4 regions of the Pseudoalteromonas sp. GW168-MNA-CIBAN-0100 genome follow, and region 4 is predicted to be linked to each of the others. Evidence: predicted binding sites of a transcription regulator. Region 4 holds the regulator's gene; each other region holds the start of a gene.
The links. The regulator sigma-54, encoded in region 4, starts transcription at its own class of promoters, with help from an activator protein. The targets are predictions, from matches to a motif close to GTTGGCACGNNNNTNGNNT.
Positions count from the first base shown of each region.

Region 1: the regulator sigma-54 is predicted to act here: its motif matches at 1,413-1,431, upstream of fliS (flagellar export chaperone FliS).
Region 2: the regulator sigma-54 is predicted to act here: its motif matches at 1,511-1,529, upstream of AAEY62_RS03850 (EF-hand domain-containing protein).
Region 3: the regulator sigma-54 is predicted to act here: its motif matches at 1,336-1,354, upstream of AAEY62_RS17500 (amidase family protein).

Region 1 covers NZ_JBEOOL010000016.1:35,381-38,937, forward strand. The annotation lists gene fliD (flagellar filament capping protein FliD) at 1-451, shown strand, start outside; gene AAEY62_RS11280 (hypothetical protein) at 594-905, opposite strand; gene fliS (flagellar export chaperone FliS) at 914-1,315, opposite strand; gene AAEY62_RS11290 (sigma-54 dependent transcriptional regulator) at 1,760-3,196, shown strand; gene AAEY62_RS11295 (DNA-3-methyladenine glycosylase I) at 3,481-3,557, opposite strand, start outside.
Region 2 covers NZ_JBEOOL010000004.1:182,376-185,932, forward strand. The annotation lists gene xthA (exodeoxyribonuclease III) at 1-672, opposite strand, end outside; gene AAEY62_RS03845 (hypothetical protein) at 913-1,344, shown strand; gene AAEY62_RS03850 (EF-hand domain-containing protein) at 1,571-2,092, shown strand; gene scpB (SMC-Scp complex subunit ScpB) at 2,244-2,834, shown strand; gene rluB (23S rRNA pseudouridine(2605) synthase RluB) at 2,831-3,557, shown strand, end outside.
Region 3 covers NZ_JBEOOL010000035.1:18,564-22,120, reverse strand. The annotation lists gene AAEY62_RS17510 (TetR/AcrR family transcriptional regulator) at 44-697, shown strand; gene AAEY62_RS17505 (putative 4-hydroxy-4-methyl-2-oxoglutarate aldolase) at 701-1,183, shown strand; gene AAEY62_RS17500 (amidase family protein) at 1,590-2,792, shown strand; gene AAEY62_RS17495 (gamma-glutamyltransferase family protein) at 2,789-3,557, shown strand, end outside.
Region 4 covers NZ_JBEOOL010000005.1:16,954-20,510, forward strand. The annotation lists gene rapZ (RNase adapter RapZ) at 1-325, opposite strand, end outside; gene ptsN (PTS IIA-like nitrogen regulatory protein PtsN) at 344-796, opposite strand; gene hpf (ribosome hibernation promoting factor) at 801-1,088, opposite strand; gene AAEY62_RS03970 (RNA polymerase factor sigma-54) at 1,114-2,613, opposite strand; gene lptB (LPS export ABC transporter ATP-binding protein) at 2,683-3,408, opposite strand; gene lptA (lipopolysaccharide transport periplasmic protein LptA) at 3,405-3,557, opposite strand, start outside.

The DNA of each region.
Region 1 (3,557 bases), on a different contig from region 4:
AAAGTTACGTAGTGAAATCACTGAGTCAGTTGATTTAGGAGATGGTAACTCATTATCACTTTCGCAATTAGGTGTAGAAACAGACCGCTACGGTGTTTTAACCCTAAATACAGAAACACTCGACGAGCAAATAGACGCTAATGTAAATTTAGTGCAGCAGTTTTTTGTAGGTGATGACGATGATGGCTTTGCACAGTCGTTTGATGAGCTAATGAGCTTTTATACAGATTCTGACGGCATTATTCAAAATCGAATCGACAGTAAAACGAACCAACTTGATGATTTAGATGATCAGCGCGTGAGCCTTGCCAGTAAAATGGAGTCGCTATCATCTCGACTATATGCTCAGTATAATGCGATGGATTTATTAGTAGCGAGCCTTAATAACACCAGCAGCTATGTCCAAGCTCAATTAGAGAACATGCCAGGCGTAGTTAGGCAATCAAATTAAGAGCTGAGTTAAAGGTATTACGAATCAATAAAAAACCGCTAAGTTTAAATTTAGCGGTTTTTTGTGTATTATTCTTTGATTCAAATAGTAAGCTATAGCCATGTATTTAGTTAGAATAAAGGTCGTTTATTAGGTCTGTTTACTAGGTGTTTTTATAAGCTTTAATGGCCTTACCAGACTTTTTATGTTTAATAATAGCTTTAGATGATTCGTTTTTTGCACTATTTGCTTTTACTAAAATAGTATTTATACGAAACTGAATTAATTCTAATTGCTCTGCGCTTGGACCTTCACTACTTTCGCACCATTGCTTTAGTTTAGTATTTAAAGTGTCTAAAAAAGGCTGAGTTTCGTCTGCATTATTATCATTTACTAACACTTCAATTTTACTAAGCAACGTTTGTATGAGCTCAGAGTAGTTAGTTAGTGGCTCTGAAGATGTTTGCGAGTCCATAATTTAAATTAAACCGCAGGGTTTCGTTGATCTAGCGGAATGTTATCCCAGCCTTCTTTAATTTCTTTAACAATACTTGATACTTCAATAATGGCTTCAATATCGTTGTTTAAGTTAGCTTGCGTTAAACGGCGTTGGCAGTAATCGTAAAGTGCCAATAAATTGTTAGAAATACTAGGGTCTTGTTCTACTTCTAAATTAAGTGCGTCTTGTAGGGCACCAAATAATAAAACACAGGCTGAAATGTTTTCACCTTTTTTTTGTATTTCTTTGCGCTCAATAAACCCTTTTGTTGCTGCTAAGCGACCGATAATATTACTGAATATAAGGTTTATTTGTTCGTAAGGAGCCATTTCGGCAATACTACTGGCACGAACTTGACCGTATTTTTTTACTGAGACATGAGCCATGGGAAAATCCTAAAATTTAAAACGATAAAATTATGTGAAAGCGATTATAAAAACTTATATAAAAAATCAATAAAGCTTTTATACTTTTATAAGAACAAAGCAATATTAATGCCAAGCATTTTCACTTATCTATGTATCGGCATTTGTAACTTCAACTTAAATTTATAATTGAGTTTATTTACTAACAATAGCATTTTTATTGCCGAGTAAATTAATTTTTAAGGCTAAGTTGTATTTAGGTAATCGTTAAGTAATCGCTGAGTAATAACTAAGTTAAAACTACAACTCATACTTAATGATTAACTATTAAGTATGATTGACTTAACTAGCCCGCCTGTTTTTTGGCGTTTATGTCAAAAAACTGCCGCTACCACTTGCATCCATGCTGAACTGGCTTACAATTTAACTAATTATACAAATTAGTGAAAGTACGGCTCGCTAAATATGATCTTGATTTTAGATAATAATAACAACCGCGCAATAGGATTAAATGCTTCACTTGGCTTTATTGGTGAAGCTGCTCAACTATTAAGCGAAGACTGCTTTGAACAAGAATGCAAAAAATATCAGCAGCAAGAATGCATGATTATTTTAGGAGCGTTGCAATCACTTGACCACGAAAGCTTAATTAAACGCTATCCAACATTACCGTTTTTATTAATTGGCGAAACGCTAAAACCACTATTAAGTATAGCTAATGTGGTGGGGCTTATTTGCGAGCCATTTAATCACGAAGTGACAACTCAGTTACTTCACGATTGCCAGCAGTATCAGCGTATGCTGCCTAATGAGCATAAGCATACTAAACCGCATAAAATTTTTGATGGGCTAGTTGGTGAAACAGATGCCGTAAAAGATGTTCGCTTTTTAATTGAACAAGTGGCAAAAACCGACGCTAATGTTTTAATTTTAGGCGAATCAGGCACAGGTAAAGAAGTGGTTGCCCGTAATGTACACCTGCTTTCAAAGCGTATTAATGGACCGTTTGTACCAGTTAACTGTGGTGCTATACCGGCAGAACTGCTCGAAAGTGAACTATTTGGCCACGAAAAAGGCGCGTTTACTGGTGCTATATCGGCTCGTAAAGGGCGGTTTGAACTAGCTCAAGGCGGGACGCTATTTTTAGATGAAATAGGCGATATGCCACTGCAAATGCAAGTTAAGTTGCTGCGAGTATTGCAAGAGCGAAGTTACGAACGTGTTGGTGGTACAAAGGCTATCCAAGCTGATGTACGCGTTATTGCAGCCACGCATCGTAACCTAGAAACAATGATTGAAGAGGGGAGTTTTAGGGAAGATTTATATTACCGCTTAAATGTATTTCCTATCGAAAACCCATCGCTTAGTGAACGTGCTGATGATATTCCGCTGCTTTTAAAAGAGTTAATGCGCCGTGTTAACGACCAAACAGGTTCTACCGCTAAGTTTACCGAGCGCGCTGTTGAGAGCTTAAAAGAACATGCTTGGCCTGGTAATATTCGTGAGCTTGCTAACTTAGTGGAACGTATGGTTATTATGTTTCCTGAAAAAGTGGTTGATATTCCCGATTTACCTAATAAATATCGTTACATTGAAGTTGAAGCCTACGAACCAGAATACCCTGAAGAGTTAATGGAAAAAGACGCTTTTAACGACATATTTAGCACCGGTTTTAGCGATTACGAAAGTGAGCCAGACGCTGAGTTTAGCCAAACGGGTAGTGGGCTATTGCCAGATGATGGTATTGAACTTAAAGATTATTTAGCCGAACTTGAAATTAGCTTAATAACCCAAGCGTTAGAGCGCTATGATTACGTTGTAGCTCGCGCTGCAGAAATACTAGGTGTACGCAGAACAACACTCGTTGAGAAAATGAAAAAGTATAATCTTTCAAGAGATTAAGGTTTAAAAGCAGCTGTCAGTGTTTAGTTATAAATTGGCCAAACACAGTAGATAAATAACCCCTCGTTTTGTAGGTGCGGTTTTATACCGCACTTTACTTAAAAATATTAGCAAGAGCGCGAAGTAAATTCGCACCTACACGGTTTTTACTTTTGTTGTAGACGCTAGACTGCTCGCGTGAAAAACGAAGGTAAATGAGAAACCATAGTCAACTTACGCTTTACTTCTCTAAAGCGCAGCGTCTCTTAACCTCTTTGTGAACAAATCACTTTTATGGTTTTTAATCACTTACCGCTTAAAGCCTTAATAATTTCTTCTTTTCTAAAACACTCATTACTGTGATCGTTAACCATGCCGCAGG
Region 2 (3,557 bases), on a different contig from region 4:
ATTATCTACAAACCCTTTAGAGCGATAGTCAAACCACGAGTATTGATCGTCTGTTTCGGGGTTTTGCTCTCTAAAGGTGTCTTTAAAACCCCAATTAAGTAATGTTGCAAGCCATTCACGCTCTACCGGTTGAAAAGAACATTTACCCGTTTTTAACCAACGTTTAGCATTTACGTCGCCAATACCAATATCTAAATCGGTAGGTGATATGTTGATATCACCCATAACGATGACGTCTTGATCGGGTGTGTGATTGGTTTCAAGGTGTGTCATTAAATCTTTATAAAATTGACGTTTATAAGGGAATTTAGTTTCGTGATTAATATTATCACCTTGTGGGAAATAGCCATTCATGACAGTAAGGTCGCGACCGTTTTCTTGTTCAACAGTGACGCTTATCATGCGTTTTTGCGATTCATCTGTATCGGTGGCAAAACCTTTTAAGACCGATTTAGGCTCTTTTTTGCATAACATAGCTACGCCATAATGCGCTTTTTGACCATGAAAGTAGACGTGATATCCCATTTTTTGTACATCTTCTAATGGGAATGCTTCGTCGTGAACTTTAATCTCTTGCAAGCCAATAACGTCTGGTTGATGTTTGTCGATAATTGCTTGTAATTGGTGAAGACGAGCACGCAGACCATTGATATTGAAAGAAATCACTTTCATAAAATTTACCTTAAAATTGGTTCTATTTAATAGATTAAATTGTATCAGTAAATACGCGTACATAACATGACTGAATTGAGATAATAGCTGCGCAAATGTTGATCAAATGATGAGTAAAGTTTAAACATTGTGAATACAATATTAATTATTTAAATAAATAAAAAATTCAATTGAACTTAACTTTATTGAATATATAGTGCGCGAAATTCACTTTTTTAGCTCGTTCAAATAGGATCTCTCATGAAAACTCAACTACTTTTAGCCACTGCTTTACTAGCATCTGCAACTGCGTCAGCTCAAAGCAATACTTACTTTAGCCAAGATAACAAAATTGAGTCTAAGTTATGTGTACTAAGTGCAAACGAAGGCTTTAGCGTTGCTCGTAAAGAAGCTGCCCAGCACGGTGTTTACCTATCTCGTTTTTCTAAAAGCATTTTATGTAATGGTGAAGATATTCGTGATATTGCTAAAAAAACGACATTAAGCAACGCATCAGTTGAGAAAGTAGAAGTATTTGCAAAAGACGCCCAACAAGAAACTCAATTATGTATGACGGCTTTAAAACAAGGTTTAGCACCTGTTCGTCAAAAAATTGGTAACCTAAACTCATTAAAATGTAATGGTCAAAACGTTACTGAGTTTGTTAAACGCTACCAAAACGCAGCAATCTAATTGTTAGCTTAACTATATAAGTAAAATTGAAATGCCTGGTTTTTACCGGGCATTTTTTTGCAAAAATTACAAGGTTGTTTGCAAAGCTTGCAAGCTTAACTTATTGAAACTGTTTAATAAATATACCGACCGAGATTAAGTTATTGATTATTATAAGTTAACTATTATTGGCATTGGATTTGTATTAGTTAAAGTGACATTTAATTAATTACGAAGGATACGTCTTATGAAAAAGTTAACATTAGCAGCCACTATTTTAGCATCATTAAGCCTAGCGGCTTGTTCATCTAATCAAGGTCTTGAAAGAATAGACAGTGACTTTGCAAGTTTAGATAATGATAGCGATGGCTACATCTCAAAAGTTGAAGCTGATGACGATAGCATTTGGGGCCATTTTTCAAATATTGATACCAATATGGATAACGAAATTAGCCGCAAAGAATTTAACACTTATATGAAGCTTAATAATGGCAAAGTAGCCACTGATTCTGAAGTAAGTGAGTCGGCATTTAAAGCTGAAATTGCTAAATTCGATAAAATTGAAAGCAGTTTTTCAAGCTTAGATAACGACAGCAATGGCTATATCTCGGTAGTTGAAGGTAACGATGATGATATTTCAAATCATTTTGGTTACATGGATAAAAACCAAGATAAGCGCATCAGTAAAAGCGAGTTTATGGGTTACATTAAAAAATACGGTAACGCAGTAGCTGAAGATGATGCATTAGAAGCTTTTAAAAGTAACTAATAGTTACCATTTTAGTAAGTAAGATTAAAGCCAGTGCTAGTCACTGGCTTTTTTGTGTTTTAAATTTAGTTATTTGATAGATATATTTTCCTAGTTTGGTGTTGTTCTGTCATAATAGATGGCTGTGTATTTTTATTTGTTAAGAGTGTGTATGGCGGGTCGGCGAATTAGTGATGAACAACTAGTTGAGATCATTGAAGCAGCTATTTTTGTTGCAGATAAGCCTGTTAGTAAACGCCACCTCAAAGACATCGTATTAATAGATTTAGCTATTTCTATGGCACGAATAAATGACGCAATAGATACAATACAAGAACATTTTCAAACTCGTGGTATTCGCTTAGTTGAAGTGGGTAGTGGGTATCGGTTTCAGGCATGCAGTAGTTTAAGCCCTTGGTTAAATAACTTGTGGCAAGAACGCGCACCAAAATACTCGCGTGCTTTACTGGAAACATTATCACTTATTGCATACAGGCAGCCCATTACACGCGGCGAAATTGAGCAAGTAAGAGGTGTTACTACGGGTTCGAATATTATTAAAACCTTACTCGAAAGAGAGTGGGTTAAAGTGGTAGGGCATAAAGAGGTTCCGGGAAAGCCGGCTTTATATGCAACTACTAAGCAATTTTTAGATTATTTTTCGTTAACTGGACTTGAAAATTTACCTGCGTTGCCAACAGAGCAGCAAAGTAAAATTAACCAGTTATTGAGCGATCCTTCTGTGAGAGAACCATCCGAATGAGTATTATACAAGGTGAAAAGTTACAAAAAGTCTTAGCCCGTGCAGGCGTAGGCTCACGCCGTGAAATGGAAAAATACATTGACGCAAACCGCGTTAGTGTAAACGGTAAAGTGGCAAAGTTAGGTGACCGTGTTGAAGAAACCGATTTGATTCGTGTTGACGGACACAGTGTAAAAATCGAAGAAAAAGCAGACCGAATCTGTCGTGTGATTATGTATAACAAACCAGAAGGTGAGTTAAGCACACGTAAAGATCCTGAAGGGCGTCGTACTGTATTTGACCGACTTCCTCGTATTGATGGCGATCGCTGGATTGCGGTTGGTCGATTAGACGTCAATACATCGGGTTTAATGCTTTTTACAAACGATGGTGAACTAGCAAACCGTTTAATGCACCCAAGCTATGAAGTAGAGCGTGAATACTCTGCACGTGTATTTGGTGAAGTAACCAATGAAACGGTTAAAAACTTACTACGTGGTGTTGAGCTTGAAGATGGTCCAGCCAAATTCACGACTGTAACCCCTATGGGTGGCGAAGGCGTTAACCGTTGGTTTAACGTAACGTTAAATGAAGGGCGTAACCGTGAAGTTCGTCGTTTATGGCAGTCTCAAGATGCGGAAGTATCTCGTCTTATTCGTATTCGTTACGGTAAACTAGAGCTTGATAAGCGCGTGCCACAAGGTGGTTGGATGGAGTATGATTTAGAAACAGTAAACTACTTGC
Region 3 (3,557 bases), on a different contig from region 4:
TAAAGCTACAATCAATCAATACGTTAAACACGCAAACTCAACAATGACCACACAAATAAAACCAAATAAAAAAGAAGTGACACGCGAGAAAAACCAAAAACTAATTTTAGATGCCGCCGAGCAATTGTTTTCGCAACTAGGTTACGACGGAGCAAGTATGAGCATGGTTGCTAAAGAAGCGCAGGTGCCAAAAGCTAATATTTTGTATTACTTTAAAAGTAAGGATGGTCTGTACGAGTCTGTGATCGACCGCATAATAGCTAATTGGAACTTAGGGCTCGATAACGTCACAATTAACGACGATCCAGCTACCGTGCTTTATAACTATATTAAAAGCAAAGTAATACTGGCCGTAAATCAGCCAATGCAATCTCGCTTATTTGCTAGTGAAATACTGCGCGGTGCCCCTTATTTACAAAACTACTTTAGAACCAATACCCGCCCTTGGGTTAAACAAAAGGTTGATGTACTTCAAGCATGGATGGACGCAGATAAAATGGATAAGGTTGATCCCTACCATTTGCTTTTTACTATTTGGTCTACCACGCAATATTACGCCGACTTTCAGGCTGAGGTTTTACTCGTAATGAACAAATTAGAGTACGACGAAACCGATGTGGCACAAATTACGCAATCAATTGCCCACATAATTTTAAAAGGTATTGGTCTTAAAATACCTGAGCAAAGTGAGACTTAACCCATGACATCCTTTACTACTCCCGATTTATTTGACGATCATCGCGATAACGTACAAGTAGCAGACAGCGGCCTTTATCACTTTGGTAAAAAAACCACGTTTTATGGCAAAGTAGTTACCGTTACCTGCCCAGAAGACAACTCTTTTGCCGCCGATATATTGCATGAAAATGGTGAAGGTAAAGTATTGGTTATAAACGGTTTTGCGAGCAAACGCTTTGCATTTATAGGCGATATTATGGCTGAGCGTGCCCTAAATAATGGCTGGGAAGGCGTAATAATAAATGGCTGTTGCCGAGATATTGAAATACTCGCCACAATGAACTTACCTGTAATGGCGCTAGGCTCTACACCGCGTAGTACCTTAAAGCGCGGCTTTGGTGATAAAAACCAAGCTGTTACCATGCTTAGCACCACTATTGAACCTAACGATTGGGTTTACGCCGATATTAATGGTTTAATCATCAGTAAAACACCGCTTATTTAGCACTCAAAACCATATAAATAGAGACCAACTTGGTGCACCTACGCACCAAGTTGGTTTGTTTTAGCTCATTTTAATCTCACTATTTTTATAGCCCACATTTACAAATCTCATACAACCCAACAAAACCTGACCAGTTGGACAGGGTTTTAATTTATGGCATTCCTCTTGCTTAGTCTAAGCACTATAAAATCAAAACTACCGATTAAAAAGCACAGCTTTAGCAATTGCATTAAATTAGTGATCTATTATAACGCGAAGAAAATGACGCAGTGAATGCGCTATTTAATCCGATAGAATGAACATGTTTTTAATAAAATTGGTATTTATAATAATAACCAGCCCGCTTTTTAATCACTCTTAACTTAATAAGTAAGTACTTGGTCAGTTTTATAATAATGAGCTGCAAATGAGTGATAAAAAAAACAACAAAGGTATATTTTGCAATCACGGTCCTACCCTGTGGCAAACAAACCACTCTGGGGTGCTTGCAAACAATCGCTTAGCTGTAAAAGATGTATTTGCAGTAAAGGGCGAGCGTAACAGCGCAGGCAACCCACACTGGTTTAAAACAGCTAAACCGGCTCAAAATACGGCAAGCTCGGTTAATAAGCTCATGACCGCTGGTTGTAACTTTATAGGCTTTACCCATACTGACGAACTGGCTTATAGCTTAGAGGGTAATAATATACATTATGGCGCTGCGCAAAATCCTAAATTAAAAGGGCATGCTTGCGGTGGTTCGAGTATGGGGTCTGCTGCATCCGTTGCTGCAAACTTAGCTGATACTGGCTTAGGCACCGACACCGGCGGCTCAATTAGAATACCCGCCAGCTATTGTGGTTTATATGGCATAAGGCCAAGCCATAACGTGATTGAAAAAGACGGCCTAATACCGTTGGCTCCGCCTTTTGATACCATAGGTTGGCTTACCCAAAGCGCCGAGCTATTAAGCGATGTAGGTAATGTACTGCTACCAAATCAAGCTATTAATAACGTTGATACCTTAGTTATTTGCGAGCCGTTATTTGAACTCGTTGACCCTGCTTTACAAGCCCCACTTAAACAATTACTTGAAAAAACCAAGCCTAATTTTAAGCACCATAAAGAATTTGAACTACCTAACAGCAACTTATTAAATGAACTTGCTGATAGTTTTAGAGTACTGCAAGGGCGAGCAATCGCAAAAACGCATAAAGATTGGCTTCAATTGCCGGGGCAACTTCCCCAGTTTGCTCCAGCAATTGCGGCACGTTTTAATATGGCGCTTGCCCTAACTGATCAAGAAGAACAAGAAGCACTAAAAGTACAAACCCAATGGCAAACACTAATAGCTAAAAACCTAAATACAAACAGCTGTTTATTTTTGCCAACCACCCCCACAACCGCACCTAAATTAGGCGCCGACACAAGCGCCTTACGCATGCAAATTATTACGCTTTCGGCAATTGCAGGACTTAGTGGCTCAGCGCAAGTGCATTTACCGCTGGCTGATTTAGCAAATGATCATCCGTATGGTTTTTCATTAATGATGAGCCACGGTAACGATAAAAGCCTACTTGCTTGCGTTAAGCACCTTGCTGCACACTTTAAACAGGACACACCGGCATGACCACACACAACATTGCATTTACCGCGTCTCATTTTTCGGCCACTGAGGCGGGTATAAATATACTAAAACAAGGCGGTACAGCCACCGAGGCTATGGTAGCCGCTGCCGCTGCTATTAGCGTTGTATATCCACATATGAACTCAATTGGTGGCGATAGCTTTTGGCTTATCGATAACCCAAACCAAAAAACGCCCATCGCTATTGACGCCTGCGGCCGAGCTGCAAGTAATACAAGTGCTTATAACACGCTCACACAAATACCAGAGCGCGGCGGACTAAGCGCATTGACTCAAGCGGGTACAATACGCGGTTGGCAAAAAGCCCTTGAGCTAGATGAACACGCAGCACTGCCACTGTCAAAAATTTTAGCGCCCGCCATTGCACTTGCTCGCGAGGGCTTTACCGTTACAAAAAGCTTGCAAGCAGGCTGCGAAAAGCTAGCTGCTGCAAATAATACCAATGACGCGTTTAAAAGCCTCTATATACCCAATGGTAAGCCCTTGCAAGCAGGTCAGCATTTTAAAAACCCTAAACTTGCAGCAACATTTGAACACTTAGCAAAACAGGGTTTAAACGCATTTTATGAAGGTGCACTTGCTAACTCATTTGCCGCCGACTTAGCAAAAGCAGGTAGCTCAATTACCGTAAGTGATATTGCAAATACTAAAGCCGAGGTCGTTACTGCGCTAAATGCAAACTTATCAGGTATTGATTGCTATAACTTACCCGCACCAACACAAGGCGTGCATTCACTGCAAATAATTG
Region 4 (3,557 bases):
AGTCAATTGATAGTGGGTGTAATCTACGAGTTTCAGAAAAACGTTTTATCAATGTTTGATCGTCGCTATCTAAATAAAATAACGTAGGGTTTGCAAAGCCTGGCAAGTATTCAAGAATATCGTTAAATTCATCTTGTTGTTTAGGGATGTTCCGTACATCAATGCTAACAGCAATTTTATCGTAGCTATCAGACACACTGCGAACTAATGAAGGAAGCAAGTTAACTGGAATATTATCTACGCAATAATAACCTAAATCTTCTACAATGCGTAAAGCAACCGACTTTCCAGAACCAGAACGGCCGCTTATGATAATTAACTCCATTTAACACCCTTTATAAAACTATGATTGATTGACAATAACTTGGTAAAGCTCAGTATCTGATTTTGCACTGCGTAACTGTTTACAAAAATCTTTGTTGTTTAGTTTATCAGCAATGGTTGCTAGAGTCTTTAAGTGCTGCTGGTTATCGCCATCTGGTACGATGAGTGCGACGAAAATATCAACAGGGCGATTATCGATTGCATCAAAATTTATTGGAGTTTCGCTAACGAGTACTAAAGCCAAAGGCTCTTCTGCACCGCTCATTCTTCCATGAGGAATGGCAATGCCACGCCCTATACCTGTACTACCCAATTTTTCTCTGCTCATTAAAGCATTAAGAATATCTTGTTGCGGTAAATACGGAAGTTTGTCGTGAGCAAGTTCGCTAATGAACTCTAAAATTCTTTTTTTGCTATTAAAAAGGACCGCAGCTTTGCTGCAGTCCTGGCATATAAGTGAGCTTAATTTCATCATATTAGTGTCGAGCAAGCTTCTCTTTGTGTTTAATTACTTGTCGATCGAGCTTGTCGATCAACGAGTCAATGGCGGCATACATATCTTGATGTTCTGTAGAGGCAAATAACTCAGCACCGCTTACGTGTATGGTGGCTTCTGCTTTTTGATTTAATTTTTCTACATCGAGAATGACATGAACATTATTAATATGATCAGAGTGTCTTTCTAGCTTCGCAAATTTGGTATTAATATAGTCTCTTAGTGAATCGGTTAATTCTACGTGACGACCAGTTAAGTTTAGTTGCATAAGCATTACCCTCTTTTTTTGCGTCTTAAATCAAACTTTTACGTTGATTTGACGGTGGAATAGCCAGAGATTCGCGGTATTTTGCGATTGTACGTCTCGCTACTTTAATTCCTTGCTCAGCCAATATATCCGCTATTTTGCTATCACTCAATGGTTTTGCTGAGTTTTCTGCTGCGATTAATTTTCGGATAAGCGCACGGATTGCTGTAGATGAACATTCACCACCGTTTTCGGTGCTTACATGGCTTGAGAAAAAGTATTTAAGCTCAAATATACCACGGGGTGTGTGCATATACTTTTGGGTTGTTACGCGCGAAATTGTTGATTCGTGCATTTCTACCATTTCAGCAACATCATTTAAAACCATTGGTTTCATGGCTTCAGGACCGTGTTCAAAAAAGCCTTGTTGTTGCTTAACAATACAATTTGTTACTTTTAATAGCGTGTCGTTTCTACTTTCTAAGCTTTTAATAAACCATTTAGCTTCTTGTAAATGCGAGCGAATAAACTGGCTGTCACCACTGGATTTTACAGTGCGAGACATTGCCGCGTATTGGCTATTAACACGAATTTTAGGCATGCTGTCTGGGTTTAACTCAACAACCCAGCGGCCTTTAATTTTTTTAACTGACACATCAGGAATAACATACTCAGATTCTTCTCTTACAATAGTATCTGCAGGTTTAGGGCTTAGAGTATGTATTAATGTCATTACTTCCTTAAGCTCTTCTTCTTTGAGCTTAGTTTTCTTCATTAATGTACGATAGTCACGAGCAGCTAATAAATCAATATGCTCGGTTAAAATCATTTTTGTTTCATTAATGTAAGGTGTTTCTTTATCAAACTGGTTAAGCTGAATACACAAACACTCTTGTAAACTACGTGCAGCAATACCAACAGGATCAAACAGTTGGATGCGTTTTAATACAGCTTCAATTTCATCAAGTTCGACTTCGTTATCATCTTCGTTTTCTTGATTAAAGCTTTCTAAAATCTCTTCGCAGCTTAGTGTTAAAATACCTGAATCATCGACGGCTTCTACAATCGCAATAGCAATAGCTTCGTCTGTAGGGCTAAATGGCGTTAGTTGTAACTGCCACATTAAATACTCATGGAGCGTTTCAGTAGAGGCGCCTTGGTATATTGATTCGTCTTCAGGCATCGGACCCGATGATGCTGCTGGGGCGGCACTCATGTACTCATCCCAACTAACATCCATAGCCATGTCGTCACTTAGCGTGTCTTTTGCAAGTGCTTCACCACTATCTTGTTCGTATTCACTTGGAGCATCATCGGCAGATGCGCTAACAGTTATGTCATCTGTATCTGCTTTTTGCTCGTTTTTACCTGCAGCGTCTTCTGAATAGTCTGCTTCTTCAACCTCTAATAGCGGGTTGCTGTCGAGAGCTTCTTGTATTTCTTGCTGGAGATCCAATGTACTGAGTTGCAACAAACGAATAGCTTGTTGCAGCTGTGGAGTCATTGTAAGTTGCTGGCCCATGCGCAGCTGTAGTGATTGCCTCATGTATCTCTAACAATCCTTTTATGTTGTTATAATTAATACTAGCAGATGCTTAAAGACATGGCGTAAATGTTACAGCCTAAATTGCTCGCCTAAGTAAACATCGCGTACTGTTTTATCATTTAATACGTGTTCTGGAGTACCTGATGCAATCAGCTCCCCATGAGAAACAATGTAGGCTTTTTCACAAACATCAAGGGTTTCTCTTACGTTATGATCGGTAATTAATACACCAATCCCACGATTTTTAAGATGTTCTATTATTTTCTTTATATCTAATACCGAAATCGGGTCAACACCTGCAAATGGTTCATCCAGTAATATAAATTTAGGATCTGCTGCCAGGGCACGTGCTATTTCAACACGACGACGTTCGCCTCCTGACAATGCCATACCTTGGCTATCACGAATGTGTTGTATGCTAAATTCATCTAATAATTTATCGAGAGTGTCTTCTCTAGCTTGTTTATTTAACTCTTTGCGCGTTTCTAAAATGGCCATTAAGTTTTGATAAACAGTCAGCTTTCTGAATATTGAAGACTCTTGCGGTAAGTAGCCAATGCCTAATCTAGCACGACTATGCATAGGTAAAAGAGTAATATCGTTATCGTCTATCGATATTTTACCTTTGTCGCTAGGTACAAGTCCTACTATCATATAAAACGTGGTGGTTTTACCTGCGCCGTTAGGGCCAAGTAAGCCAACAATACTGCCAGCTTTGACTTCAAGGCCGACGTTTTTTACAACTTCACGGCCTTTATAGCTCTTTGCTAATAGCTCTGCTTTTAATGTGCTCATGGTTGACCTTTGTCGCTTTTTTTACTTTTTTTAGTCTCGATTGGCACTAAAATTGTGTGAACGCGGTCAGTTGAGTTTTCATCTTTTTCGGCACTGATTAGCTGCTGCTCTATATCGTAGGTAATGCTTTTAGCATTTATTTTTTGTCC